DNA from 4 places in the Variovorax sp. dw_954 genome. Region 2 is predicted to be linked to each of the others. Evidence: predicted binding sites of a transcription regulator. Region 2 holds the regulator's gene; each other region holds the start of a gene.
What was found. The regulator sigma-54, encoded in region 2, starts transcription at its own class of promoters, with help from an activator protein. The targets are predictions, from matches to a motif close to TGGCANGNAANCTGCTTT.

Region 1: HB681_RS12060 (urease subunit gamma) is a predicted target of sigma-54. The motif match lies at 5,591-5,608, and genes of this name have one in related genera.
Region 3: atzF (allophanate hydrolase) is a predicted target of sigma-54. The motif match lies at 2,420-2,437, and genes of this name have one in related genera.
Region 4: fae (formaldehyde-activating enzyme) is a predicted target of sigma-54. The motif match lies at 4,088-4,105, and genes of this name have one in related genera.

Annotation. Positions count from the first base shown of each region.
Region 1 covers NZ_JAAVVD010000006.1:124,241-131,409, forward strand. Annotated here, with positions in the region: gene HB681_RS12045 (response regulator) at 1-640, opposite strand, end outside; gene HB681_RS12050 (response regulator transcription factor) at 796-1,803, opposite strand; gene HB681_RS12055 (ATP-binding protein) at 1,882-5,427, opposite strand; gene HB681_RS12060 (urease subunit gamma) at 5,658-5,960, shown strand; gene HB681_RS12065 (HupE/UreJ family protein) at 5,994-6,596, shown strand; gene HB681_RS12070 (urease subunit beta) at 6,599-6,904, shown strand; gene ureC (urease subunit alpha) at 7,133-7,169, shown strand, end outside.
Region 2 covers NZ_JAAVVD010000010.1:47,821-54,989, reverse strand. Annotated here, with positions in the region: gene argS (arginine--tRNA ligase) at 1-66, shown strand, start outside; gene HB681_RS17020 (SPOR domain-containing protein) at 72-788, shown strand; gene HB681_RS17015 (thiol:disulfide interchange protein DsbA/DsbL) at 920-1,567, shown strand; gene lptA (lipopolysaccharide transport periplasmic protein LptA) at 1,670-2,377, shown strand; gene lptB (LPS export ABC transporter ATP-binding protein) at 2,374-3,216, shown strand; gene HB681_RS17000 (RNA polymerase factor sigma-54) at 3,228-4,814, shown strand; gene HB681_RS16995 (UDP-glucose/GDP-mannose dehydrogenase family protein) at 5,189-6,556, shown strand; gene HB681_RS16990 (hypothetical protein) at 7,017-7,169, shown strand, end outside.
Region 3 covers NZ_JAAVVD010000004.1:92,814-99,982, reverse strand. Annotated here, with positions in the region: gene HB681_RS08740 (DUF3089 domain-containing protein) at 1-52, shown strand, start outside; gene HB681_RS08735 (MBL fold metallo-hydrolase) at 162-800, opposite strand; gene HB681_RS08730 (hypothetical protein) at 822-2,255, opposite strand; gene atzF (allophanate hydrolase) at 2,469-4,193, shown strand; gene HB681_RS08720 (ABC transporter substrate-binding protein) at 4,237-5,232, shown strand; gene HB681_RS08715 (ABC transporter permease) at 5,235-6,074, shown strand; gene HB681_RS08710 (ABC transporter ATP-binding protein) at 6,071-6,904, shown strand.
Region 4 covers NZ_JAAVVD010000005.1:151,344-158,512, reverse strand. Annotated here, with positions in the region: gene HB681_RS10790 ((5-formylfuran-3-yl)methyl phosphate synthase) at 38-739, opposite strand; gene HB681_RS10785 (DUF447 domain-containing protein) at 736-1,353, opposite strand; gene HB681_RS10780 (DUF6513 domain-containing protein) at 1,350-2,825, opposite strand; gene HB681_RS10775 (flavoprotein) at 2,804-3,379, opposite strand; gene fae (formaldehyde-activating enzyme) at 3,509-4,018, opposite strand; gene HB681_RS10765 (triphosphoribosyl-dephospho-CoA synthase) at 4,169-5,068, opposite strand; gene HB681_RS10760 (RimK family alpha-L-glutamate ligase) at 5,065-6,033, opposite strand; gene mch (methenyltetrahydromethanopterin cyclohydrolase) at 6,033-7,034, opposite strand; gene HB681_RS10750 (ATP-grasp domain-containing protein) at 7,031-7,169, opposite strand, start outside.

The sequences.
Region 1 (7,169 bases), on a different contig from region 2:
GGCCGCGCAGCGTGGTGATGCGCACCGGGCTGGCCTCGAGGCGCTTGCGCAGGCGGTACACCAGCACCTCGATCGCGTCCGGGCTCACGTCCTGTTCATCGGAAAAGACCCGTTCGACGATCTCCTGCTTGGACAGCGGCTGGCCGCTGTGCTGGATCAGCGTTCGCAGCACCGCATGCTCGCGTGGCGTCAGCGTCAACGCCTCGTGCGACAGCATGAATTGCTTGGCGCCCGCGTCGTAGGACAGCGGGCCGCAGGCAAAGCGCGGATGCTCGCTGCCGCGCGAACGCCGGATCAACGCGACCAGCCGGGCCTCCAGTTCGGCCAGCTCGAAGGGCTTGGCCAGGAAGTCGTCCGCGCCTTCGGTCAGGCTGCTCACGCGCTCCATCAGCGAGTCGCGCGCCGTGAGGATCAGGATCGGCATGCGCTGGTCGGCGGCGCGCAGGTCGGCGAGCACCTCGTGGCCGCCCAGGCCCGGCAAGCCCAAGTCGAGGATCAAGGCGTCGTAGCGCGTGTCCCTGACGGCCCGGCGCACCATGCGGCCATCCGCGACCCAGTCGACACGGAAATCGCTTTGCTCCAGCGCACGGGTCAGCCAGGTCGCCAGACCGGCTTCGTCTTCGGCCAACAGGATTCGCATCCGGCGATTCTGCATGCCGGCACGTCGAATTCAGACGGTGTGAAGATTTCGTAGCGAGGGCGCCGAGCTCGGGTTGAGGACCGGAACCGCACTCTCGTGCGGTGAGGACCGCAGACCCGAGATCGGTGGCCGCAGTAGAAAGATCCACACCTTCTTCAGATCTCGAATTGCGGCTGCAGCTCGCGGATGCGCTTCATGGCCACGCCGGCGGCCGCCGTGCGCGTCTCGACGCCGAGCTTCACGTAGACGCGCTCCAGGTGCTTCTTGGCCGTGGCCGGGCTGCTGCCGAGGATCTCGCCGATGTCGCGGTTGGTCTTGCCCTTGACCACCCAGTAGAGCACCTCGGCCTCGCGCGCGGTGAGCTTCAGGCTGAGGCTCATGGCTTCGATGACGGCGGTGTCGGACACCTCGCGCATGATGATCATCCACTCGGCGCCGTCGTCGTCATGGCCGGTCTGCTGGTGCAGCCGCAGGTTGAGCCGGGCCGCGCCGAGCTCGATGGACAGCACCGGCGGCTCGATGCGGTCGAGGGTGGCGGGCAGATGCTGGTGCAGCCACGCGAGCACGGCCGCAGGGGTCTCGGGCGCGCTGGTGCCGCAGTAGCGCAACAGCAGGTCGCGCGCCAGCGAGGTCTGCCAGATCAGCCGGCCCTCCGGCATGCGCACGGTGATGCTGGCGTAGCCGAAGGCATCGAGCGCATTGCGGGCCTGGCCGGCCTGCCGCGCCGCCTGCCGCGCCTGCCGCGCGCCCTGCAAGTGGACGTTCATGCGGGCCAGCACTTCCTTCGGCTTGATCGGCTTGGTGACGTAGTCGACGCCACCGGCTTCGAGCGCCGCGACGAGATGCTCGGTCTCGGTCAGGCCGGTCATGAACACGATCGGGATGTGGGCGGTGCTGGCGTCGGCCTTGAGCCGGCGCGCCACCTCGAAGCCGTCGATGCCCGGCATCATCGCGTCGAGCAGCACGATGTCGGGCCGCGCCTGCGCCGCACGCTGCAGGGCCTGCTCGCCGTTGGTGGCGATCAGCACGGTGTAGCCGGATTCGTCGAGCGCGTCATGCAGCACGGCAAGGTTGTCGGGCACGTCGTCGACGATGAGCACGAGGTCGCTGTTGGCGGCGTTGTCGCGCAGCGTGCGGGCCAGTGCGCTTGAATCAGTGTTCATTGCAGCCCCCACGCTCGGCACTACGTGCCCTCGCTGCCCCCGAGAGGGATTTCGCAACTTGGAGCGTTCCCGCGGCGCTCATTGCGCAATCACCCGGCCCATGGCCTCGAACTGGAATTGCCGCGCGAGCGCGCGCTGCGCCTCGGTCCAGCTTGCGCATTCGGGTTGCGCCGCATCGATGTCGTCCAACTGGTTCATGATTCCGCGAAAGTAGCCGAGGCCGACGGCTTCCTCGAGCGCCTTGAGGCGCGCGTCGGAGGGCCGCACCCGTGCCGCCGCCACCGCGGGCGCAGCCTTGGGCGCGGCGGCAGTGCTGTCGGTCCATTGAAGCGAAAGCCGGCGCTCGAGCCAGTCGAGCAAATCGCTGTGGCGCACCGGCTTGACGAAGAAATCCTCGGGCGTGATGCCCACGTCGTTCTGCAAGCGCTTGTCGAAGGCGTTGGCCGAGACGATGGCCACCGATGCCTGCGTCAGGCCCAGCCGATGTGCGCGGCGGATGGTTTCCCAGCCATCGATGCCGGGCATGGCCAGGTCGACGAACATCGCATCGGGCCGGTAGCCGGCCGCGATGAGGTCGAGCGCATCGTGGCCGCTGGCGGCGGTGCGCAGCTCGAAGCCCAGCGGCGTGAGCACATGGGCCAGCAGGTCGCGGTCGGCCTCCTCGTTGTCGACCACCAGCAGTCGCCGCCGGGCGCCTAGATAGCCGCGGCGCACGCGCGGCGTTGTCGGGGGCGCCGGCTCGGCAACGGGCAGGGCGTCATGCACCCGCGGCAGGAACAGGCGCAGCCGGAACACCGAGCCCTGCCCCGGCGTGCTCTGGACCTTCATCTCGCCGCCCATCAGGTCGGTCAGCATCTTGGCCATGGTGAGGCCGAGGCCAGCGCCCGGCACACCGGTGGCGCCATGCGATTCACCGCGCGAGAAAGGCTCGAAGATCACGTCGAGTTCGGCTTGCGACATGCCGGGGCCGGTGTCCTCGACCTCGACCGCGGCGAACTCGCGCGCATAGCGCAGGCGCAGGCTGACCTGGCCGCTGCGGGTGAACTTGATCGCGTTGCCGAGCAGGTTGATGAGGATCTGGCGCACGCGCTTCTCGTCCGCGCGCACCACGGCGGGCAACTCGCCGCTCGGCTCGAAGCGGAAGGCCAGGCCCTTCTCCGCCGCCTGCAGCTCGAACATGTCGGCCAGCTCCTGCATCGTTTCGGCGAAGGGCATGGGCCGGGGGTTGAGCGTGAGCTTGCCGGCCTCGATGTGCGCGATGTCGAGCGTGCCCTCGATCAGTGTCAGCAAGTGCTCGCCGCCGCGCTTGATGACGGCCACGGCCTGGCGCCGATGCGGCGGCACCGAGCCATCCTCGCCCATCAATTGCGCATAGCCCAGGATGCTGTTCAGCGGCGTGCGCAGCTCGTGGCTGATGGAGGAGATGTAGCGGCTCTTGGCCTGGTTGGCCTGGTCGGCCGCGAGCCTGGCTCGCTCGGCGGCCCCACGGGCCAACTCGGCGGTCTGCTTGGCGTCCTGCAGCGCGCGGTCGGTCTCGCGGTGCAGCGCGATCTCGCGTTGCAGCAGATGGGTCTGCCGGTTGGATTCTTCCTGCGCCACCTTGCGGCTCTGGTGCGCGAGCACCAGCCACCAGGCCACGATGCCCGCAATGAGCAGCAGCGCCATGTAGGCCTTGAGGAAGCCGCCGCGCAGCGACTGCGCGCTCGCGTCGGCCGCGTCGCTCAGCAGCAATGCGCGAAGCTCCTGCTGGTACAGCACGCCGAACACCGCGGCCAGCAGCGGCACGATGATCATCATGAGCAGCAGGAAGTGGCCGAGGCCCGTGTCGAGGTAGCGCCAGCTGCGGCGCGGCAGCAGCCAGCGCAGCACGGCGGACCATTGCGCGGAGAGCGCCGCATGCGGCTTGCAGAGGTCGCCGCAGCGCGCATCGAGCGTGCAGCACAGCGAGCAGATCGCGCCCTGGTAGGCCGGGCAGTGGGCCAGATCGGGGCCTTCGTATTCGCGTTCGCAGATGACGCAGCGTTGCAGCGTCAGCCGTTGATAGCTGCCTGCGTCCGACCCCGGGGGCGTCTCCACACGCGCCCACAGCACCGTGCTGCGCTGCGCATGCACCGGCCCGCGCGCCAGGTAGTACTTGCCCTTCGTCGCCCAGGCCAGCAAGGGCGTCGCGACGAAGGCGGTGCCCAGCGCGATCAGCGCCGAGAAGGCCTGCGCCATCTGGCCGAACATGCCGAGGTGCGCGCTGATCGACAGGCCCGAGGCCAGCGCCATCGCACCCACGCCGACCGGGTTGATGTCCCACAGGTGCGCCCGCTTGAACTCGATGCCCGGCGGCGACAGGCCCAGCGGCTTGTTGATCACGAGGTCGGCGACCACGGCCATCATCCAGGCGATGGCGATGTTGGCGTACAGGCCGAGCACGTCGCCCAGGGCCTCGAATACGTTCATCTCCATCAGCATGAAGGCGATCAGCGCGTTGAACACCACCCACACCACGCGGCCCGGATGGCTGTGCGTGACGCGCGAGAAGAAATTGCTCCAGGCCAGCGAGCCGGCGTAGGCGTTGGTGACGTTGATCTTGAGCTGCGAGATCACCACGAACACCGCCGTCGCCACCACCGCCCAGACGTAGTTGGGAAACACGTACTCGTAGGCGGCGAGGTACATCTGGTTCGGGTCGACCGCGCGCTCGGGCGGCACCATGTGGGTGATGGCCAGGTAGGCCAGCAGCGCACCGCCGAGCATCTTGACGACGCCGAGCACCACCCAGCCCGGCCCGCCCGCCAGCACGGCTGCCCACCAGCGCCCGCGCGTGGCGGGGGTGCGCACGGGCATGAAGCGCAGGTAGTCGGCCTGCTCGCCCATCTGCGTGATCAGCGCGATGCCCACCGTGAGGCCGGCACCGAACAGGTGCATGTTGAAGCCCGCAATGTCCGATTTGACACCGCTGTAGTGCGCAATGCCGGAGAACGCACCAGGATCGCGCGCCAGCACGTAGCCGAAGGGCACCACCAGCATGATCAACCAGATCGGCTGCGTCCAGAGTTGCAGGCGGCTGATGACAGACACCCCATGCGTCACCAGCGGAATGACCACCAGTGCGCAGACCAGGTAGCCCCAGGCCGGCGGAATGCCCAACGACAGCTCCAGCGCATAGGCCATCACCGCGGCTTCCAGCGCGAAGAAGATGAAGGTGAAGGAGGCGTAGATCAGCGAGGTGATGGTCGAGCCGATGTAGCCGAAGCCGGCGCCGCGCGTGAGCAGGTCCATGTCGACGCCGTAGCGCGCGGCATAGACGCTGATCGGCAGGCCTGCGAGAAAGATGATGAGGCCGGTCGTGAGGATGGCCCAGAAGGCATTGAGGAAACCGTACTGCACCAGCAGGGTGGCGCCGACCGCTTCGAGGATCAGGAAGGAGGCGGCGCCGAAGGCCGTGTTGGCGACGCGCCATTCCGACCACTTGCGGAAGCGCTGCGGGGTGTAGCGCAGGGCATAGTCTTCCAGCGTCTCGCTCGCGACCCAGCTGTTGTAGTCGCGGCGCACCTTGACGATGCGCTGGGGGGCATCGTCGTCGGTTTCCGCGGTGACGGCTTCAGGCGGGAGGATGGGCGGGGCGAGACTCACGCAGGGTCCGTGCAGCTTTCATGCCCGAAAACATTTGGCTCGCCCCCATGTCGCTGCGCACTTCGTGCGCGACCCCCACCCCCTGCCGGGGGCAACGCCAGAGGCCCGGCAAAGCCTCGGTGTTCCTGGGAAGGAAGCACCGGGAAGACGGTGCCCGGGGGCGCGGCACGACTGTTGCAATGTGACCTGCCCGCACATCATCCGCCGCGTCCACGCCGCCAGATCCAACCATGGAATTGACTCCCCGCGAAAAAGACAAGCTGCTGATCTTCACGGCGGCGCTGCTGGCCGAACGCCGCCAGGCGCGCGGGCTGAAGCTCAACTACCCCGAGGCCGTCGCGCTGATCTCGGCGGCCGTCATGGAAGGCGCACGCGACGGCAAGAGCGTGGCCGCGCTGATGAGCGAAGGCCGCAGCGTGCTCACCCGCGCCGACGTGATGGACGGCGTGCCGGAGATGATCCCGGACATCCAGGTCGAAGCCACCTTCCCCGACGGCACCAAGTTGGTCACCGTGCACCAGCCGATCGTCTGACCCCCCCTTTACCCAGCCCCAGCGGAGAACTTCATGCGCCTGTTGTCGCGTTCCACTTTCCTTGCCTTGCTCGTCGCCCTGCCGCTCGCGGCCGCGGCCCATGTCGGCGTCGATGGCGCTGCGCACCACGCGGCCGGCTTCGCGCAGGGCTTCCTGCATCCGTTCACCGGCATGGACCACCTGGCCGCGATGGTCGGCGTGGGTCTCTGGAGCGCGCTGGCCGCACGCGGCGCGCGCGACCTGGCCTGGGCGCCGCTGGGCTTTGCGGCGATGCTGCTGGCCGGTGCGCTGCTGGGGCTGGCGGGGGTGCAGGTGCCGGCGGTCGAACCGATGATCGCGGCGTCCTTGCTGGTGGTGGGGCTGCTGGTCGCCACGCGCTTGCGCCTGCCCGGTCCGGTCGCGGCGGCGGTGGTCGGGGTGTTCGCCGTCTTCCATGGCGTGGCGCATGGCTACGAACTGTCGGGTGAGACCGGCGCCGCTGCGGCGGTCGCCGGCATGGTGCTCGCGACGATTCTGCTGCACATCGCCGGCATCGCGGTCGGCTGGGTCCTGCGCCGACGCGGGACCTTGCTCCCGCGCATTGCCGGCGCCGCTGTCGCGCTGTTCGGCGTGACGCTGCTCGCGCAGGTGGCCTGAACATGATTCCCGGCGAACTCATCACCGACGAGGGCGAACACGTTCTCAACCCCGGCCGCCGCACCGTGACGATGGTCGTGCAGAACACCGCAGACCGCCCGATCCAGGTCGGCTCGCATTATCACTTCGCCGAGACCAACGGCGCACTCGGCTTCGACCGCGAAGCCGCGCGCGGCATGCGGCTGAACATCGCATCGGGCACGGCCGTGCGTTTCGAGCCCGGACAGCAACGCAGGGTCGAGCTGTGTGATTTCAGCGGCGACCGCATCGTCTACGGCTTTCGCGGCCTTATTCAAGGAAAAGTCTGAAGATGAAGCCCACCCCCGAATGCGCCTGCGGCGCCACGGGCGGCCGCCAGAGGCGGCTGCTCTTGCGGGCCGTCCAAGCCTGCGCAGGCAGGCTTGGAGCCGCGGCCCTCAGCCCCTCAAGGGGGCGATACCAGCGGCCCGGCAAAGCCGGTTCCGCGGTATCCCTGGTATCTGGCCGCGCCAGTTTCACGCGTCGCGGGTCGCGCGGTAGCACGGCGGAAAACTGAAATGGCAACTATTGGAAGACGCGCCTACGCCGAGATCT
Region 2 (7,169 bases):
GCATGCGCGCAGGTACTGCACAATGGCTTGGCGGTGCTCGGCGTCAGCGCGCCGGAGAGAATGTGACATCCATGAAAAAACGACAAAGCGGCAATGTAGTCATCGGCCTGATCATCGGGCTCGTCATCGGCCTGGGGGTGGCCTTGGGCATCGCGGTCTATGTGACCAAGGTGCCGATCCCGTTCATGACCAAGACGCAGCGCGGTGGCGCCGAGCAGGACGAAGCCGAGGCCCGCAAGAACCGCGACTGGGACCCGAACGGCCCGCTGGCCGGAAAGGCGGGCGCCAAGCCGCCCGCCGCGCCGGTACCGGTCGCCGCCGCGCCCGCGACAGCGCCCCAGCCCGCCACGGTGGGCCCGCTCAATCCGCCGGGCACGGCGCCGGTGCCCGTGGTGGTCGCCCCCACCACCAAGCCCGCCACCAAGCCGGTGACGCCGGCCGAAGCCAACGCCCTGCCGCCTTCCTCCAGCGACCCGATCGGCGACCTGGCCCGCTCGAAGACTGGCGGCAGCACGCAGGTGGCTGCCGCGGCGCCTTCTTCCGGCGCGGACCCCTTCATGTACTTCGTGCAGGCCGGCGCGTTCCGCTCCACCGAGGATGCCGAGGCGCAACGCGCCAAGTTGTCGCTGATGGGCGTCGAGACCAAGGTCACCGAACGCGAGCAGGCCGGACGCACGGTCTACCGCGTGCGCGCCGGCCCGTACAGCAAGAAGGACGACGCCGACCGCTTGAAGGAGCGGCTCGACAGCGGCGGTCTGGACACCGCCCTGGTGCGGGTGCAGAAGTAGGCGCCATCCCCGGCCTCCGCGCGCTGCGTCGGAAACTGAATGAAACTTGCAGGGAGAATGGGCCGGGCTTGCGCGCGTGGAACTTCGCGCCGCATGGCAGGCTCTGTCAGCCGCACTGGAGAAATTGTTCAATGAATCGTCGTGATTTTTCGCTCGCCGCCACTTCGCTGGGGCTGCTTCCCTTGGCCAGCCCTTCGCATGCGCAGGCGCCCATGTTCTCGGCTGGCAAGGACTACATCAAGCTCGGCAAGCCCGCGCCGGTGGATTCGCCGGCCGGCAAGGTCGAGGTGGTCGAGTTCTTTTCGTACAACTGCCCGCACTGCGCCGCCTTCGAGCCGGACCTCGAGGCCTGGGTCAAGAAACTGCCGCCGCAGGTCGCTTTCCGGCGCGTGCCGGTGGCCTTCGTCGGCAACGACGTCGAAAGCAAGCAGCGCATGTACTACGCGCTGGAGGCGATGGGCAAGGTCGACGACATGCAGATGAAGATCTTCGACGCCATCCACCGCCAACGCCAGCCGGTCATGGGCGACGACGCGATCCTGGCCTGGGTGGCCAAGCAGCCGGAACTCGACGCCAAGAAATTCGGCGAGATGTTCAAGTCCTTCTCGGTCGCCGGCAAGGCCAAGCGCGCCACGCAACTGCAGAACGACTACCAGGTCACCGGCGTTCCGGCGTTCGGCGTGGCCGGTCGCTGGTACGTGGACGGCGAACTGGCCCGCAGCATGGAGCGTGCGTTGCAGATTACCGACTACTTGGTCGTCGAAGCGCGCAAGGGTTGAGAAAAGTCAACTGGCAGTAAATATCGACCTCCGACACTGGGCCTTTCGTCAAGGCCGCGTCAGCCTGCCGCATACAATGGGCGCAGCAAGTTTCGTGCCTTTATGACAACGCGCCCCATCCACCACTCCCAGCTTCCATCCCTACGCAAGGCAACCCTGAGTCTGCTCGCAGTGGCGGCCGTGGCGGGTGCGCCGCTTGCGCACGCTGAAAAGGCCGACCGCGCCAAGCCGATGAACATCGAGTCGGACGCCATGCGCTACGACGACCTGAAGCAGACCAGCGTGTTCACCGGCACGGTGGTCGTCACCAAGGGCACGATCATCATCCGCGGCGCGCGCATCGACGTGCGGCAGGACCCGGAGGGCTACCAGTACGGCGTGGTCACCGCCGCGCCCGGCAAGCTGGCCTACTACAAGCAGAAGCGCGATGCACCCGGCGGCGACGAGTGGATCGAAGGCGAGTCCGACCGCATCGAGTACGACAGCCGCGCCGACAACGTCAAGTTCATCGGCCATGCCGTGATGCGCCGCCTGATCGGCAGCAAGGTCAACGACGAAAGCAGCGGCCCGCTGATCGTCTACGACCAGAGCAACGACACCTTCACCGTCAACGGCTCGACCGTGCCGCCGGACGCCGCCGTGTCGTCCGGCACGCAGGGCGCGCGCGTGCGTGCCGTGCTCACGCCGCGCCCGCCGGTCAATGCATTGCCGGGCAGTCCCCGGGCTGGTTCCGCGCCTCCGGCGCCAGCGCCGGCCCCGGGCGCCGGCCTGCGCTCCACCACCACGCTCGGTGGGGAAGCGCCCCCGTGATGCGCAACGACAACGCCCTGATCGACACAGGCGGCGAGCCCTTGCTCGGGTCGGGTGGGGGCGCCGTCACGGCGGTCCCCGGCAACGGCAGCCGCCTCGACGCGCGCGGCCTGCAGAAGTCCTACGGCAGCCGCATGGTGGTCAAGGACGTGTCGCTCGGCGTGCAGAAGGGCGAAGTGGTCGGCTTGCTGGGCCCCAACGGCGCCGGCAAGACCACGTCCTTCTACATGATCGTCGGGCTGGTCCGGGCCGATGCCGGCGACATCACCATCGACGGCGAGCCGATCGCGCACATGCCGATCCACCGCCGCGCGCGCATGGGCCTGAGCTACCTGCCGCAGGAAGCTTCGATCTTCCGCAAGCTCACGGTCGAGCAGAACGTGCGCGCCGTGCTGGAGCTGCAATTCGAGACCAATGCCAACGGCAAGCGGGTGCCGCTCGGCAAGGCGCGCATCGAGGAGCGCCTGACCGAGCTCCTGAGCGACCTGCGCGTCGAACATCTGCGCGATTCCCCGGCACTGTCACTGTCGGGCGGCGAGCGCAGGCGCGTGGAAATCGCGCGGGCGCTGGCCACGCAGCCGCGCTTCATCCTGCTGGACGAGCCCTTCGCGGGGATCGACCCGATCGCCGTGATCGAGATCCAGCGGATCATCAGCTTCCTGAAGGGGCGCGGCATCGGCGTGCTCATCACGGATCACAACGTGCGGGAGACGCTGGGCATCTGCGATCACGCTTTCATCATCAGCGACGGGCAAGTGCTGGCACAAGGCACGCCTTCGGAGATCGTCGACAACGCGGAGGTACGCAGGGTGTACCTCGGCGAGCATTTCAGAATGTAGGGGCCTTCGGCATGAAGCAAGGCCTGTCGCTGCGCGTATCGCAGCACCTGGCACTGACGCCCCAATTGCAGCAGTCGATCCGGCTGCTGCAACTGTCGACGCTGGAACTGAGCCAGGAAGTCGAGCAGATGCTCGACGACAACCCGTTCCTCGAACGCACCGCGGAGGAGGCTGTGCGCGAGGAGTTCGGCCTCGAAGCCGCCGACGCGCCGCCGCCGCGTGACGACGACTTCGCCACCCCACCGATCGCCAACGGCGCGGACGGCCCTGCCTCCGCCACCGCGTCGAGCGAGGCGGATTCCGCCACCGCCGATGCGACCGCGGACGGCGTCTCCGACAGCGAGCCCGACTGGGGCGGCGACGGCACTGTCGACATGGTGCCCGACGACAGCGAATGGGGCGGCGACGCCCCCGCGCGCGCCAACAACCTGGGCGGCGACGAGCGCGCCGACGCCACCGAGCTGGCGCGCAGCCAGGAGTCGCTGCAGGCCTTCCTGCACCGCCAGGCCCTGGGCCTGCGCCTCGACGAGACCGACCGCGCCGCGCTGAGTTTCCTGATCGAGTCGCTCAACGACGACGGCTACCTGGAGGACTCGCTGCCTGCGCTGGCCTCGGGCCTGGCCGGCAACGACAACGACGAGTTCGACGAACTGGTGCATCGCTTCCAGATGGCGCTGGGCCTGCTGCAGAGCCTGGAGCCGGTCGGCGTGGGTGCGCGCGACCTGGGCGAATGCCTGGCGATCCAGTTGCGCGCGCTGGCGCGTGCCGATGAAGCCGAGGACGAGGAGCAGGTGCGCAAGGTCGCCATCGCCATCTGCAAATTGCCGATGGACCTGCTGGCCCGCCGCGACTTCAAGCGCCTGGCCACGCTCACCAAGAGCAACGAGGAACTGGTGCGCGCGGCGATGCAGCTCATCGCGCGGCTGGAGCCCAAGCCGGGCCGCCGCTTCGTCGACGTGGAGCGCAACGTGGTCGTGCCCGACGTGATCGTCACGCGCACCGGTCGCGGCGCCACGCTCAGGTTCCGCGTCATGCTCAACCCCGACGTCATGCCGCGCCTGCGCGTGCACGACATCTACGCCGGTGCGCTGAAGGCGCACAAGGGCGAGGGCAGCCAGGCGCTGTCGCAGCGGCTGCAGGAGGCACGCTGGTTCATCAAGAACATACAGCAGCGATTCGACACGATCCTGCGCGTAAGCAACGCCATCGTCGAGCGGCAGAAGAACTTCTTCGTGCACGGCGAACTGGCAATGCGGCCACTGGTGTTGCGCGAGATTGCCGACGAACTCGGGCTGCACGAGTCGACGATCAGCCGCGTGACGACCGCGAAGTACATGTCGACGCCCTACGGCACGGTGGAACTCAAGTACTTCTTCGGGTCGGCGCTGGGTACGGAGACCGGCGGGAATGCGTCCAGCACGGCGGTGCGGGCGCTGATCAAGCAGTTCGTGACGAGCGAGAACATCAAGAAGCCGCTGTCGGACAGCCAGATCTCGGACATGCTCAAGGAGCAGGGGATCGAGTGCGCGCGGCGGACGGTGGCGAAGTACCGCGAAGCACTGCGGATCGCGCCGGCGAATTTACGCAAGGCTTTGTAGTGCGTCCCAGCGTTGCAGTGCAATGTTGCAACCGCTTAGGCCTCCGCAAAAGTCGCTAACTTTCGTCAAGTTGTGGCTTGGTTGCGTTTGCAGCTTTCATGTCGCTCACAGGGGATGCGCGGGCCGGCACGCGCTGTGCCGCTACAATACATTTAGACATAATTGTTAGCGACCGCTATAACTCGGTAGTCACTGCGCGGATGGGCGCTACGCCTCCAACCACACGCAATCTTGTCCCGGCGGCCCGGACTTGTTTCAAGTCGCCCATAGGAACTCCGCGAACTGGTCCAAGACCCAGTTCGGTGAGTGCCTGAAAACCCATCGCTTGCTTCGGCGTGCTGCCTATTGCCGCAGGTCGATTTGATTTCGCATCCATGAACATCACCATCATCGGCACCGGCTATGTCGGGCTCGTCACTGGCGTCTGCCTGGCCGACCTCGGCAACCACGTTTTCTGCCTCGACCTCGACCCGGTCAAGATCCAGACGCTCAACAGCGGCGGCATCCCCATCTACGAGGCCGGCCTGGCCGACCTCGTGCACTCGAACGTGGCCGCCAAACGCCTGACCTTCTCGACCGACGTCGAGGCGGCCGTGGCGCATGGCGACGTGCAGTTCATCGCGGTCGGCACGCCGCCCGACGAAGATGGCAGCGCCGACCTGAAATATGTGCTGGCCGCGGCGCGCAGCATCGGGCGCAGCATGAACGCCTTCAAGGTCATTGTCGACAAGTCGACCGTGCCCGTGGGCACCGCGGAGAAAGTCGGCGCGGCCATCCGCGACGAACTTACGAAGCGCGGCATGGCCGACCAGCGCTTTGCCGTCGTCAGCAACCCTGAGTTCCTGAAGGAAGGCGCGGCCGTCGAGGATTTCATGCGCCCCGACCGCATCGTGCTGGGCGTGGATGACAACGACGATGGCCGAGACGCGCTCGCCGCCATGCGCAAGCTGTACGCGCCCTTCAACCGCAACCACGAGCGCATGCGCGTGATGAACGTGAAGTCCGCCGAGTTCACCAAGTACGCGGCCAACGCGATGCTGGCCACGCGCATCAGCTTCATGAACGAGCTGGCCAACCTGGCCGACAAGGTGGGCGCCGACATCGAGATGGTGCGCCAGGGCATCGGCTCCGACCCGCGCATCGGCTACAGCTTCCTGTACGCGGGCACCGGTTACGGCGGCAGTTGCTTTCCGAAGGACGTGCAGGCGCTGATGCGCTCCGCGGGTGAATACGGGCAGCGGCTGCAGGTGCTGGAATCGGTCGAGGCGGTCAACGACGCGCAGAAGCACGTCCTCGTGCGCAAGATATTCGAGCGCTTCGGCAATGATCTCCATGGCAAGACCTTCGCCGTGTGGGGCCTGGCCTTCAAGCCCAACACCGACGACATGCGCGAGGCGCCGAGCCGCGTGTTGCTGGGTGCGCTGGCCCGCGCCGGCGCGCGCATCGTGGCGCACGACCCGGTGGCGGTGCAGGAGACCCAGCGCGTGCTGCCGCAGGACTTTGCCGATGCGCCGGAGTGCATCGACCGCATCGAGTACGCGACCGACCCGATGGCCGCGTTGGCAGGTGCCGACGCGCTGGTCATCGTGACCGAGTGGAAAGCCTATCGAAGTCCCAACCTTGAGCGGCTCAAGGCGGTGATGAAAGCGCCGGTGATCTTCGATGGGCGCAATCTCTACGAGCCGGAGACGATGCGCGAGGCGGGCGTCAGCTATTTCGGCATCGGCCGAAACAGTTCCTGACCAAATCCGCCAGTTGGCCGGATCTGCGCGGGCGCAGGAGGATGGCGGTGTAGTTGATCGCGCTGGTTGCTCGCGGTGCGGCTATCGGGCTAAAAAGCAACACCCGCTGCGGCCATCGCTAGTTGCATGCGCATCCGCGGCAATTCTGAAAAGCTGTCAACTCACGCCAAGTTGATGGCTTTGTCGCCTTTGTGCACATTCATGCTCCGCACAACAATTGTGAAGATTCACTAACGCAGGCGGCAATTTTATCCTGCTAAAATACATTTCGTTATGAAAGTTAACGACTGCCACACGAGGCAGTCGTGGGTAGTCAGTGGGTCGTCAGTACCCACGGCGCGCGTTTTTCAACGCGGCGACACGCCAAACCCCAGCAGCAATTCTCTCCAGCGCCTCTCTACTGAAATTTCTGATGAACAAACTCGCGAAAACGAACGGGATCAAACTTTTTGCTTGCGCTGTGGCGCTGGCTTCCCTCGCTGCATGCGGCGGTGGCGGTGGCGGGGGCGGCGGGGGCTTCCTGCCGATCACGGGTGGCGGCAACGGCGCGGGTACGGGTACCGAGGTCTCCGGCACGGCGGCGCGCGGCGCGATGCTCGTGGGTGCAACGGTT
Region 3 (7,169 bases), on a different contig from region 2:
CCTGCTGGCTTTGCTGGAGCGGCAGACGGCGGCCTACCTCGCGCGCCAGTGATTCATACGACTTCGCAATCAAACGCATAACTGCGTTGGATCGCCTTGCCGTGCTACAGCACTGTCTGCGGCGCTCCGCCTTGTTCTGCGCCTGATTGCAAAGTCGTATTTCAGGTCCCGGCCACGTAAGGATTGCTGCGCCGCTCGCGCCCGAAGCTGCTCTCCGGGCCATGCCCCGGAATGAACACCGTCTCATTACCCATCGGCCATAGCCGCTGCGTGATGCTGTCGATCAGCTGCTGGTGGTTGCCCTGCGGAAAGTCGGTGCGGCCAATGCTGCCGGCGAACAGCACGTCGCCGACGAAGGCGCGCTGCGCGCTCGCCGAATGGAACACCACATGGCCCGGCGTGTGGCCCGGGCAATGGCGCACCGACAGCGTCTCTTCGCCGATCGACACCGTGTCGCCATCGGCCAGCCAGCGCGTCGGCACGAAGGGCTCGGCCGGCGGGAAGCCGAACATGCGGCTCTGCTGCGCGAGGCCGTCGATCCAGAACTGGTCGCCCGGGTGCGGGCCGACGATGGGCAGCCCACGCTTTCTCGCGAGTTCGCCGGTGCCACCGGCAAGGTCGATGTGCGCATGGGTGAGCCAGATCTGCTCGAGCGTCACGCCGAGCTTGTCGATGGCAGCCAGCAGCCGGTCGAGGTCGCCGCCGGGGTCGATGATCGCGGCCTTCTTCGTGGCGTCGCACCACACGATGGAACAGTTCTGCTGGAAGGGGGTGACGGGGACGGTCTGGTAACGGAGCATCCTTCGATCGTAAATGCACGGTCAGGACACCAGCTCATAGAGCACGAAGCAGAGGATCGCCGCGCCGATGCCGCCCGTGATCCACGCGCGCTTGCGCAAGGCCGCGAGCGCGCCTTGCTCCGGACGGTCCGACACGATGAAGGGCCGGTCGCCGTGGCCCTTCCACACCATGCGCGCATTGGGCGAAAGCGCGGGTGGCGGGCCGTCGCGGGAGGTGCGCGGTCGCATGCGCGCCGCGCCGATGCCGGTGAACATGTCGATGAAGCCGATGAACACCGCCAGCACCACGCGCATGGGCGCAGGCGCGGCAGCGACCACGTTGCGCCGCCATGCGCCGGTGCGGATCGCGTCGACGGTGCGCTCCAGCCAGCCGGGCGCCTGCGACTCGGGCACGTTGCGGCGCAGGTCGAGCGTGCCGATCACGTAGAGCGTGGCGCCGACCTCCACGCACTCCTCGGTCACGCGCAGCCGTTGCCCGCCCCGCCAGGGGAAGCCCAGCGTGTCGAGCAGCGCGACGCCGCGCGGTGGCAGCGCGTCCTTGTCGTCCTTGTCGCCCTTGTCAGATTCCCAGCTGCGCAACTCCAGCAGCAGTTCCGCGCCGTTGAGCCACACCGTCGCGCTGCCCGTCTCATCGCCGATGTCGATCGACTCGGCGCTGCCGCCATGGCGCGAGGCCACGCGTCGCCAGCCGCCGCTGTCCTCGCTGTCGCTCTCGTACCAGACCCACACCGCCACGTCCCACCAGGCGCACGCGCGTCCGGTGATGGCGGCGCGGGTCGGCGTGGCCGCTTCGGCGGGCGCCTCGATGTGCACCAGGCCGATCCTGGCCCGGCCGACCTGCGCCACCGCCATGCCCGCTGCCGCCTTGGCATCGCGCAGCATGCGCAGTCCGCGGCGCAGCAGCCAGCCGCCGGCCACCAGCCCCGCGGGAACCAGCACGAAGGGCGTGAGCAGCAGCGCCAGCAGCAGGATCGCCAGCACCAGCATGCCGAGCACCGCGACGACGATGCCGGCCACCTTGAGCCCGCTCCATTCCTGCGAATGCGTGCCCATGCGCTGCTGCGCCTCCTTCAGCGGCAGGCCTTCGCCGAGCCAGCGCGTGCCCAGGCGTTCGCGCACGGCGGCCAGCAGGGCCTCGCGGTCGGCGCCGGGCGGCGGCAGGCGGCGCATGAAGCTGCTTTCCACCTCGTCGATGCGGGTGAGCACCAGCCATTCCATCTGTGCCGGCACCCAGGTCGGCAGGTCCGGCCCGCCGCGGCCGCCCATGCCTTCCATGGCGGCGGTGCTGCCCTCCCGGATGGTGCTCCAGCGCACGGCGGCGCCGTCGCCCGCGAGCGGATCGTCGGATTCGTAGATCAGCGCGACGTCCGTGATGGCGTAGGTCGAATGCGTCTCGCCGAGCGGCGTTTGCACCGTGAAGGTCCAGCGTTGGCGCGCCCGCACGGCCTCATCCATGGACCGCTCCACGCCATGGGAACTGGAACCCGATGGCAGCGCGGGCCAGCTTGGGCGCAGCGAGACACCACCGGCGTTGGGTCATGCGTTCTCCGTCCTTGGGACCGACGGTTCGCATCATCCCGGAAAAAGCAGCCGGATGCGCGAATGCATTGCCTTGCCTCTGGCACGCCGTTTGCATCACACCTTGTACACAAGACAGGATGCTTGATGATGGTGCACGACAAGGTCTCGCTGGCCGAGCCCGATTCGACGACGAAGGCGACCGACGCAACGCCTGCTGCTGCCTGGATCACGCGCTTCGATGCGCCGATGAAGGGCGCGGTCGCCGGCGGGCCGCTGGCGGGATTGCGCTTCGCCGCCAAGGACAACATCGACGTGGCCGGCGTCGAGACGACGGCTGCGTGCCCCGCTTTCGCGCGCACCGCTGCGCAGCACGCACACGTCGTGGGCCGCCTGCTCGATGCCGGTGCGGCGCTGCTCGGCAAGACCAACCTCGACCAGTTCGCCTGCGGCCTCAACGGCACGCGCTCGCCCTACGGCGCGGTGCCCAACAGCTTCGACTCGCGCTATGTGTCGGGCGGCTCCAGTTCGGGCTCGGCCTACGTGGTCGCCACGGGGCAGGTCGACTTCGCGCTCGGCACCGACACCGCCGGCTCCGGCCGCGTGCCGGCGGGCCTCAACAACATCGTCGGGCTGAAGCCGAGCAAGGGCCTGCTGAGCACGCACGGCGTGGTGCCGGCGGCGCAGAGCGTGGATTGCGTGTCGATCTTCGCGCCCACGGTCGCGATGGCGGTGAAGGTGCTGCACGCGGCGATGGGCTTCGATGCAAAGGACGCCTTCTCGCGCAACCTGCAGCTGCGGCGCATGCCCTTTCCTGCGCGCTTCAACTTCGGCGTGCCGGCTACGCTCGAATTCTTCGGCGACGCGCTCGCGGCCGAGGCCTTCGACGAGGCCATCGAGCGCCTGGAATCGTTCGGCGGCCAGCGCGTGGCCATCGACTACGCGCCGCTGGCCGAAGCCGCCTCGCTGCTCTACGAAAGCGCGTTGGTGGCGGAGCGCTACGCTGCGGTGCGCGAGTTCTTCGACGCGCACCAGGACGAAGTGATGGAGCCGGTGCGCGGCATCCTTGCGAGCGGCCGCCAGTACAGCGCCGCCGACCTGTTCGACGCGCAACTGCGCCTGCGGGAGATCGCGCAGCGCGTGGCGCCGATGTGGCGCACCATCGACGTGCTGCTGGTGCCGACCGCGCCCTGCCACTGCACCATCGACGAGATGCGTGCGGACCCGGTTGTGCGCAATCGCGAACTCGGTGCGTACACCAACTTCGTCAACCTGCTCGACCATGCGGCGCTGTCGGTGCCCAGCTCGATCCGGCCCGACGGCCTGCCCTTCGGCATCACCCTGATCGCGCCCTGCGGCAGCGACCTGCAACTGGCCGAGCTGGGTCAGCGCTTCCACCATGCGACCGGCCTCACGCTCGGCGCCACGGGCCGCGCGTTGCCGCCGCCGATGGCGCTGCCGCTCGGGGCCGACATGGTGCGCGTCGCCGTTGTCGGCGCCCATTTGTCGGGCATGCCGCTCAATGGCCAGCTGCGCGAGCGCGGTGCACGCTTTCTGGTCGAGACCGAGACCGCGCCCGACTACCGCCTCTACGCCCTGGCCGGCACGGTTCCGCCCAAGCCCGGCATGCTGCGCGTCGCACCGGGCGCGGGCGCCGCGATCCGGCTGGAAGTGTGGGAGATGCCGAGCAGCCACTACGGCAGCTTCGTCGCGCTCATTCCCGCGCCGTTGGGCATCGGCACCGTGACGCTGGCCGACGGCAGCAGCGTGCAGGGCTTCGTCTGCGAGCCGCTGGCGCTCGAGGGCGCGGAAGACATCACCCATCACGGCGGCTGGCGCCGGTACATCGCATCGAGACAAGCCCCTGCGGGGTGATGCCCGCAACGTCCCTCGTTCATTCCATTTGCAGGAGCTTTCAATGCGCAACACCTCTCCCTCCACCTCGCGACGCAAGCTGCTGCAGGCCGGCGCTGCCGGACTCGGCGTGCTCGCCGCGCCCGCGATCGTGCGCGCGCAGGCCGCCACGAAGATCCGCATCGGCTACTGGCCCGTGGCAGCGGGCCTGCCCTTCTTCGCGGCCATCGAGCGCGGCTATTTCAAGGAGGCCGGCGTCGATGTCGAGCCGCTGAAGTTCGCTGGCGCGCAGCAGGTCATGGAAGCGATGCTCTCGGGCCGCGGCGACGGCAGTTCCAACGGCACCGGCTCGGCCAACCTGGCCATCGGAGAGATCGCGCAGCCGGGGTTGTTCAAGATCTTCTGCACCAACCCGAGCAATGCCAAGTTCGTGCTCGACGAATTCATCGTCGCCAAGGACAGCCCGGTCAAGGCGACGGCCGAACTCGCCGGCAAAAAGGTCGCCTCCGGCCCCGGCATCCAGAACGTCACGCTGGCCAAGACCATGCTGGAGCGCGCCGGCGCCAAGGGCGCGGTGGTGAGCGAACTGCCGATCGGCCAGCACGTGGCCGCGCTGGTCGCGGGCCAGGTCGACGCCTGCTACACGCTGGAGCCGACCGGCACCATCGGCCGCATGAACGGCACCACGCGCGTCATCGAGGCGGGTGTGGTGGCGAAGTACATCCTCGGCGACCCGATGGCCCCGTGGCATGGCGGCGCCGCCAGCCTCACGAGCGAGTTCATCAAGAAGAACCCCGACGCGGCGAAGAAGTACATCGCCGCCTATGCGCGCGGCGTCGAGCTGGTGCGCACCAAGCCCGACGAGGCGCGGCAGTACATGAAGGGCTACACCGCCATCGAAGGCCCGCTCACCGCCGAAGTGCCGCTGGCCTCGTACATGTTGCATCACGAGTTCAAGCCGAGCGACGTGGCCTACTTCCAGAAGTTCTACGACCTGTTCACGGACAAGGGCATCTTCGAGAAGAAGGTCGCTGTCGATCCGTTGCTCTACAAGGCCTAGCCATGGCCGAGCCCGCCGCCACCACCGCCGCCGCCCCCTGGGCGCCGCCCGCTGCCACCGCTGGCGCCGCCAGCGCCGTGCCGAAGAAGCCGCAATGGGAGCGCTGGATTCCCGCCATCGGCCCCATCGTGCTGTTCATCCTCTGGGACCTGGTGGTGCGGCTCGGCTTCATCAAGCCGATCCTGCTGCCGGCGCCGGCCGACACGGTGTCGACGCTCATCACCGGCCTGGCCGGCGGGCCGCTGCTGACCGACTTCGCGGTCACGGTGTGGCGCACGGTGCAGGCCTTCGTGATCGCGGCCGTGGTCGGCGTGCCGCTGGGCGTGCTGCTCGGCAGCAACGAGCGGCTGTACCGCAGTGTCGAGTTCCTGATCGACTTCTTCCGCTCCACGCCATCGTCGGCCTTGATCCCGCTGTTCCTGTTGATCTTCGGCGTGTCGGACATCAACAAGATCGCGATCGCGGCCTTCGGCGCCTTCCTCATCGTGGTGTTCAACAGCGCCTATGGGGTCATCAACGCGCGCAAGCAGCGCGTGATGGCGGCCAAGGTGATGGGCGCCTCGCGCTGGCAGGTGTTCAAGGACGTGCTGATCTGGGAAAGCCTGCAGCCGTCCTTCGTGGGCCTGCGTTCCGCGGTGTCGATGGCGCTGGTGATCGTCATCGTGGCCGAGATGTTCATCGGCTCCGACGCGGGGCTCGGCCATCGCATCATCGATGCGCAACAGGTGCTCAACGTCAAGAGCATGTATGCGGCGATCCTGGCCGCCGGTGCGCTGGGCTACGCACTCAACATCCTGTTTCTCGTCGCCGAGCGCCGCATCGTGCACTGGAGTGGAAGATGAGAGCCACCTCCGACGTCGTCCTCAACGGCCCGGTGTATGCCGATGTGCCCAAGCCCCTGTTCGTTCCCGGCCCCTCGGGCACGCACATCACGATCCGCGGCCTGACCAAATACTTCGCGGGCTGGCCGCTCTACGAGAACTTCGACCTCGACATCCCCAAGAACGCCATCGTCTCGGTGTTCGGCCCCAACGGCTGCGGCAAGAGCACCTTGATCAACATGATCGCGGGGCTGGTCCCGATCGATGCGGGCGAGATCCTGTTCGACGGCAAGTCGCTGAAGGACACCAAGATCGGCTACGTGTTCCAGAACTACCGCGAGGCGATGTTCCCGTGGATGCGCACCATCGACAACATCGCCTATCCGCTCAAGTTGGAGGGCCGCAGCAAGGCCGAGGTCGACCGGCGCATGGCGGAACTGGTCGCGTCCTTCGACGTGAAGTTCGACCTGAACCGCTACCCGTACGAACTCTCCGGCGGGCAGCAGCAGACCGCGTCGATCATGCGGGCGCTCGCGCCCAACCCGGAGGTGCTGTTCCTCGACGAACCCTTCTCCGCGCTCGACTTCGAGATGACGCTGTTCATCCGCGAGAAGTTGCAGGAGGTCTTCATCCAGACCGGCACCACGATGCTGCTGGTGTCGCATGACCTGGAGGAAGCGGTGTACCTGGCCGACCAGGTGCTGCTGCTGACCAAGCGGCCGACCAGGGTGGCCGAGATCCTGCGCTACGGCGAGGCGCGCCCGCGGACGCTCGACACGCTGAGTTCGCAAAGCTTCGTGGCGATGAAGAAGCTCAGTCTCGACATCTTTCAACGCGAGGTACGGCGGTGAATCCTTCCTTGGATCAAGCCCACCTCCGAAAGAGTCTGCGGTCCATAGTTGGTGGGCGGGATCACGCCGACGGCGTACTCTGCTCCGCGAATGTCCCCCGGCCTTCGGCCTCCTCCTTTATTTCGCTGCGCAGAGCACACCATCGACGTGATCCTGACGCGCAGTGGTCGATCGGCCCCGCACGACGCGGCGTGTCCGGGGCTGTGGGCAGCGGGTGTCCCCTGCAGCGAAATAAAGGGGGAGGCCGAAGGCCGGAGGACATTCG
Region 4 (7,169 bases), on a different contig from region 2:
AAAATCTCGGCTGCACCGCCACGCGCCGCATCGAGCCTCACGAATCCACAACAGCTTCCGCGGCACGCCCGCGCATCAACACGCCCAGCGCCCGCAACCGTTGCGGGTCGAGTGCGGTGCTCCGGTCCCCCACGCAGACTGCCGTCCTGAAACCAGCGAAGTCGGGCGCCAGTTCTTGCAGCAAGGGCGCGTGCGTGGCGCGCAACGCACCTGCCAGCCCGACCATCACTCCCTCCCCGCGCACCGCGTCGACGAACTCCCGCAGCACCTGCATCGGCAGCACATCGAACAAGCTCCCGGCCCGCTTGTCGAAGGTGTCGGCCATCACGCCGGGGAAGCGCAGCGCGCAGGCGTGGGCCACGTGCGCCATGTCCAACCCGCGGTCTGCAATGAACACCGGAACGATGGGCCAGCCGCTCGCCGCCAGCGCATCCAGCACCGCCGGCGCATGCGAGTCGCGCTCGATGCCGACCTTCACGTAGTCAACGCCGCAGCCACCCACGGCATCGACGCACGCCGCGATGCGTTGCGCCTCGTGCATCGGCACATCACCGATGGTGGCGCTCACGAGCAAGCCGCTGCGATGGCGTCGCAGCGCGACGACGATCTCGCGGATGGTGGTCACCGGCAGGCCGCCCAGCGCACCCGCGCCGGGCTCCTTCAGGTCGATGAAGTCGGCGCCGCCGTCCGCGGCCAGCAAGGCTTCCTCGACGCTTCGAACACTGACGAGCATTTTCATGACGACGGTCTCCCGGTGATTTCGGCGGCAGCAGCGGCGGTGGTGGCAGCAGCTTTCTCGCGGTGCAGACGCACCGCCTCGACGAGCCAGCCCCAAGCCTCGTGCTCCGCCAGCCCCGCGGTCTTGTCGATGGCAATCTGCAGGTAGGCCATCTCGCTGTCGATCTTCTGCGGCGGCAGCATGTGCAGCCGGCTGATGAGCACCGCGCCTTCGAGCACGGCGGCCTGCGCACGGTTGAAGCCGATGAAGCTGGCATGCACGGCCTCGTGGACGCGTGCCATGTTCAGCACAGGGCGTTGTGCATCGTCGCGCATATCGTCCAGTTGCAGTTCCACATGGCTCAGGGCGCAGTCGAGGCGCACCCCTGCGATCCGCTCGGCCGGCTGGGTCGGCCAATCGCGGCGGCCTGTCACGCAGCCAGCGAAGACGCGCGTATCGGTCACGATGTTGAGCACCGCGCAGCGCGTCACGATGATGTTGTCGAAGGTGGTCGAGGGTCGGAACGGCATCAGCACGACATGCTCGCCGCGGTAGCGCACACCCATCGGCGCAACGTGCTTGCGGCCGTCAGGCGCGAGCGTCGTCACCACGGTTTCGAAGATCACGTCGTTCATTTCTTGCAATCTCCATGCGACCTGTCGGAGGAAGGCTCCGAGCCTTCCGTTGCGGTCTGTGGATTCATGGGCGCCTCGGTGGTCTTGCGTCGCGTCGCCAGGGTCGTGCCCGGCGCACACCAGGCTTTCGCATCCTCGGGGGCGCGTTCGACGGCGCAGCCCCAGTCCAGCGGCTGGTCCTGCACATAGCGCTTGCCGAGCTTGTGCGCGATCTCGGCATGCGCCAGCTCCACCCCCATGTAGAAGGCATGGGCCGCATCGTCCTCGAGCCCGAGCCGCGGCCACAACTCGAAGGCGCCCTGCCCCGTCCGCAGGCCGTTGCGGTTGTAGACATGCAGGCCGCGGGCGGACACCTGCACGCGGAAATTGGGGTCGCGCACCTGCGCGGCAGTCGCTTCGATCTCTTCGGGCGTGTCCAGGAACGGGCGCTTGGCATGCACGGTCATCAGCGCATCGCTCATGCCCTTGGGCAGGGTCTGGTGGCGGCGCGCGGCATGCATGATGCGCCGCGCCCAATCGGCTTCCTTCACGGCGCGCCGGGCATGGTTGCTGACCTGCGTGGTGAGCACGGCGGCCACGTCGAGTTCTGCGCAGATGCCGAACAGCAATGCGTTGATGCCGCTCGTGTCCGCCTCTGTCAGCTCGGTCAGGTTGCCCACGCCCATCATGATCGGCGCCTCGGGAAAACACTCGCGCAGCCGGTGGTAGCGCACGATGGAGGTCGCAAAGCCGAAGGGGATCGGCTCCAGGATCGGGTCGGCCAGGAACTCACGGCCCTGCCGCTGCATGCGTTCGATGGCTTCATGCAACGAAGCTTCATCGGCCGGTGTGCGAGGGATCAGCACGGGCACGGAGGCCACCTCGTCGGCCACCCAGAGCGTGTCCAGGTTCAGGCTCAGCAGGTAGTCGGCGCCGGCACGACCGCCGCGCAGCAACTCGTCCGCATCGACCGAATCGACGCTCACCCGAAAGCCCTCCGCCTTCAAGGCCTGGATGCTTTCTGCGAGGTGGCCGAAGCGCGTCTCCGGCAGGCAACCCAGGTCGATGACATCGGCGCCATCGGCGCGCAGGCTGGCCGCGCGCGCAAGGATGTCGGCCACGCCAAGTCGCGGCGCATCGACGATCTCGGCAAAGATCGCGACCTCGAATTCGTCCAGCGCGATCGGATGGGCGACGCGGTTGAAGAACAGCGGCAGGTCCTTCAGTTCCTCGGGGCCGCGCTGCACCGGGACGCCGAAGTGCTGCGACAGCGCGTCCATGTCGCCGCGGCAGCGACCCGGCACGACGATGCGATCGATGCCAGCAATAGGCAGCGGCACCCGGCGGCGGACCATGTCGGCAGTCATGAGCCCCGCAACCTGCAAGCCCAGGTCGCGTGCTTCCCAGGTGAAGGGCGCAAGCGCAATCTGCGCCAGCACCCGCTCCAGGCTCGGCCGCGCGAGGTGCCCGGTCAGGAAGAGGATGTGTTCCATGCGAGCGCGAGTTCCTGCAGCCGGGCGTCGAGCGCCGCCTCCAGTTCTGCGGGCGAGGCGACGACCTGGCAGAAGTCGATCTGCCGCAATCTGTCCACGTTGTCCAGTTCGATGCGCCTCGGTCGCAGCGTGACCCATTTGTGCGGCGACTTGGTGACGACCACCGGCTCGGTATCGCATGCGAACACGATGCCCGGGATGCCGAGCTTGCCGGCCTGCGCGAACATGTTGCTCGGCAGCGTGTCGCTGATGCCGAAGGCGCACTTGGCGACCGTATTGCTGGTGGCCGGCGCGACGACGACCGTGTGATAGACGTCGTCGTACAGCATGCCGACCGGCACGCCGCTGGCGGTCTTGTCGCGGAAGACGCGGAAGCGCGGCTTCAGTTCGTCGACGTGCAGCTTGTAGATCTCCAGCACTTCCTCGCCGGCTGCGGAGAGGAACAGGTCGACATTGGGCAGGCGCGCGGCCAGGGCCATCGACTCGTCGAGGAAATGCCCGGAGCCGGTGATGCACCAGGCGAAGCGCGAACGCGGCTTCGAATGCTCGCCCAGCGAACCATCGCCGGGCGCGGGCCCGGCAACGTCGCTGATCTCTGTGGTTTCGCGGTGGTTGCTCTGGATGGGAGACCTCGGTGTCGAATGGCGCCGAAGTCCCGGGCCGGAGCGAGCTGTGACGGAGGACTAGTTCGCCGCGAAAGGATGGCTCACGGTGCCCTTCTTGGCAACCACTTCCGCTGCCGTCGGCGAGCCGGCGACCGCGCGCTTGATCGATTCCTTGGTGGCTTCGTAGTTGAACTGCTGGATCTTCTTGTCGTCGTCGGCCTGCCAGTGGATGAACACGCCGACGCAGACGAACAGGTTGTCGGCCTCGTCCGCGGGGATGGTGCCGTCTTCGACGCAGTCGGCCACGGCCATGGCCACCGCGCGCTGCGCCGGGCCGAACATCTGGACGGCCTGCTTGGCGCCCTTGATCGTGACCTTGTTGAACATCACGGTGGCAGGCTTGGCCAGCAGGTTGGGTGCGACTACTGCCAGCAGCGTGGTGAAGCCGTCTTTCTGGTTGGTCAGCGCGTTTGCGAACGCGGTTTCCGCGGGGCTGCCGCGCGGTCCGATGATCAGGTCGATGTGGGCCACTTCGTTGCCCTCGCCGACGAGCGATTCACCCACCATCATGCGATCGATTTTTGCCATGGCTGTTTGTCTCCAGGATGCGTTTTGGCCAGAAATACACCGGCCCCATTGGCCCGTGCGAGACATCGGATATCACTTTCCGTGCCACCCGCGCCGCGAGGGCGTCACCGCGGTCGCGCGCTTCCGCGGCGCGGCGTCGCGGGCCTCGCTTCAGGGTCGTACCAGCCCGGCCAGGAGGAGCGCCGCCACCGTCAGGTCGGCCGTGGTGCCGGGGTTGATGCGGCGGGCCTTGAGCGCATCGTCCCAAGCCGCGAAATCGGGATCGGCATCCAGGCTGGCTGCGCCGCCCGCGCTGGCCTGCCAGCCCTGCGCCGCAGCCATGACACTGTGTGCCACGGCCTCGCCATGAATCCGAACAATGTGTGAATCCGGAATGCCGCCGAGCAGCGCGAGGTAGAGGCGCTGCACCGCAGCGGTCGTGCGGGCGCCGGCCGCATCCCCCTGCGCCATCGGCAAGAGCGAGAACGCTCCGCCAAGCGAGTCCGTTGCCAGGTCAAGGAGCGCGCCATAGCCGTCCCGGTACAGGCGCGCGATGGTGTCCCGGTCGGCCGCCAGCGCCATCGCCTCGCGCAGGCCGATGCTCGGCGGCTGCCGCACATCCTGCTCTGGCGCCGAACCCAGGCCGCCGGGATGGGCGCGCGCAATGGCGCGATAGGCGGCTTGCGCATCGCACAGGTCGAGCGCCTGCAGCACCTCCTCGACGGCGGCCTGCAGGCGGGCGGCGGACCCGATGGCATCGGGCGCCAGTTCGACCGCGCGGGCGATTGGCGCGCACAGCAGCAGGATGCCCAGGTTGGTGTTGCAGCCGGCCACTGCCCAGGTGGCCTCGACCGCGCCCTCGATCCGCTCGCCCACCGTGGCACCGGGCTTGAACAGCGGCCTGGCCGCGGCCTGCGCGCTGGCAATGAAGAGTTCGGCCGTCATGCGGTGGCCCGGCGATGCGAAGCTCACATTGCCCGGCTTGCGCACGGCCACGTCGAGTTCGCAGGCCCTCAGGAAGCAGTCCCTGGCATTCTGCGTTTCGCGCGCGAGGGCAGCGATGCCATTCATGCCCGACGCGGCACTTGCGAGCGAACGACACCGTCTGCGGGCGCGAGCCTGCGCCCCAGCAGGTCGTCGACCAGCGCGGCGGCGATGTTGAAGCCGGTCACGCGCTGCAAACCCTGCCAGGCGGCGACGCCATTGACTTCGATCACCTGGATGCCGCCCCTGGCCTTCGCACCCGTGCGCGGCGGTGACGGCATCAGGTCGACACCGGCGTAGTCCATACCCAGGGCCTGTGCGGCGCCTTGGGCCAGCTGCGCGAGTTCGGTCGTCAAGACCGCCGGCTCGCAGCGTGCGCCTTGCGCGACGTTGTGGATCCAGTGCGCGCTGACCCGCCGCATCGCGGTGACGGCGCGCCCGCCGATCACCAGTACCCGCCAGTCGAAGCCCGGGCTCGTCTGTGCCGGCAGGAAGCGCTGCAGGTAGGCCAGCCCGCCATAGGCCGCGCCGATATCGGGCAAGGCATGGTGAACCCCCGCCACTTCGCCCACCAGCCGCAGCCCCTTGCCCTGCGAACCGAACAGCGGCTTGAGCACCAGTGCATGGCCGGCCGCGCCCTCGCGGATCGCGATGCGCTGCGCCTGCGCCAGCGATTCGGTGGCCCAGGTCGGCGGCGTGGGGATGCGCGCGGCATGCAGCAGCAGGCTGGTCATCGACTTGTCGACGCTGCGTTCGATGGCCCGCGCGTCGTTGTAGACGGGCACGCCGAGTTCACGCAGCGCATGCAGCACGCCGAGGCGCTTGGTGACCTGCTCGAAGCTGCCACCCGCGATGCCGCGCACCATCACCGCTTCGGGCAGTTCCCGCCCGAAGCCGGGGATGACCAGCCCATGCCAGGCGGCCGTCGTGTCGATCCTGCAGTCCGCCAGGTCGATGCACCGTCCGACGCAGCCTCGCGCACGCAGCGCCGCCTGCAGCTGGCGGGTGTGCCAGCCGATCTCGTCGGTCATGATGGCGACCGCCAGGCCCATCAGGCTTCCTTGCCCCACAAGCCGAGCAACAGTTGCATGTCCAGCCCGCCTGCATGCCAGGTGTTGCCGCTGTCGAGGTTGCTGACCCAGACCTCGGCCGGCGCGAACAGCGCGCCGTCGATCTTGTAGAAGTCGTAGTCGGCGGCCTTGAAGATGTCGGCGAAGGAACGGCCGTGATCGGCGGAGTTGCGCGAGGGCAGGTTCCGGGCGAGCGCGCGCGCCGCCCCGTCGTCGCCGCGAACGGTGAGGTGCACGCGCCCGCCATACAGGATCGCGTCGTTGGTCCGGCCCATGGCTTCCACGCCGTCGGGGCTGGGCGCGGGCAACGGCGCGGCGCCCGAGCCGCCCACGATGTCGCCGGCCGCGAAGCCCAGCTGGTGCGCCTTGTGCAGCGCCGTCTCCAGCACCCGCGCCACCACCTGCGTGGTGCCGGCCAGGCTGCTGGTCGGCGTGAGGATCAGCGTCAACGCATCCGCACTCAGGCGGCAGTCGCGCAGCAGCTTGTCGATGATCACGCGGGGCGGCGCACGGTCGACTTCCATGACCAGCACGCCCGTGTCCGCGCTGTCCCGGTAGCCGATCTCATAGAACAGCGTCTCCTTGGCCGCAAGCGCGCGCGCCGGGCCGGAACCGAGCGCGAAGAACTTCTTGCCGCCCGTCTCCTCCTTGCTCGCCGCCAGGCTCCAGCCCGCGTACTGGCTGCCCATGCAGGCCAGCACCGGCTGCGCGCTTCGCACCTCGATCCAGGTCGGCCAGCCTTCCAGCCCGCCCGTGGCCAGGTGCGCCTGGCCGAGGCCGCCCATGCAGATCTCTCCGATCAACAGGCCCGCCGCCACGCTGCCGCGCACCGCGATGCCCGCGTCGACGATGCAGACGCCGGATTCGTCGCGACGCACCTGAACGTCGAGCAACTCGGCCTGCGCGCGCAGGCGCTCCACGAGCGGACGGGCGAGCGCGTTGACGCTGGGCTTCGACGCGGGCGGCGCCGGGTGGTCGGTCATTGGGAAGTCTCCAGGGAGAGGTGCACGGCCTCGCGGCGGCGCCGCAGCATGGCGTACACCTCGTCGGCATTGGAACCGCTGGCGCTGACGCTGCACACCGGTTCACCGGCCTGGAACTGCATGGGGGCGTTGGGC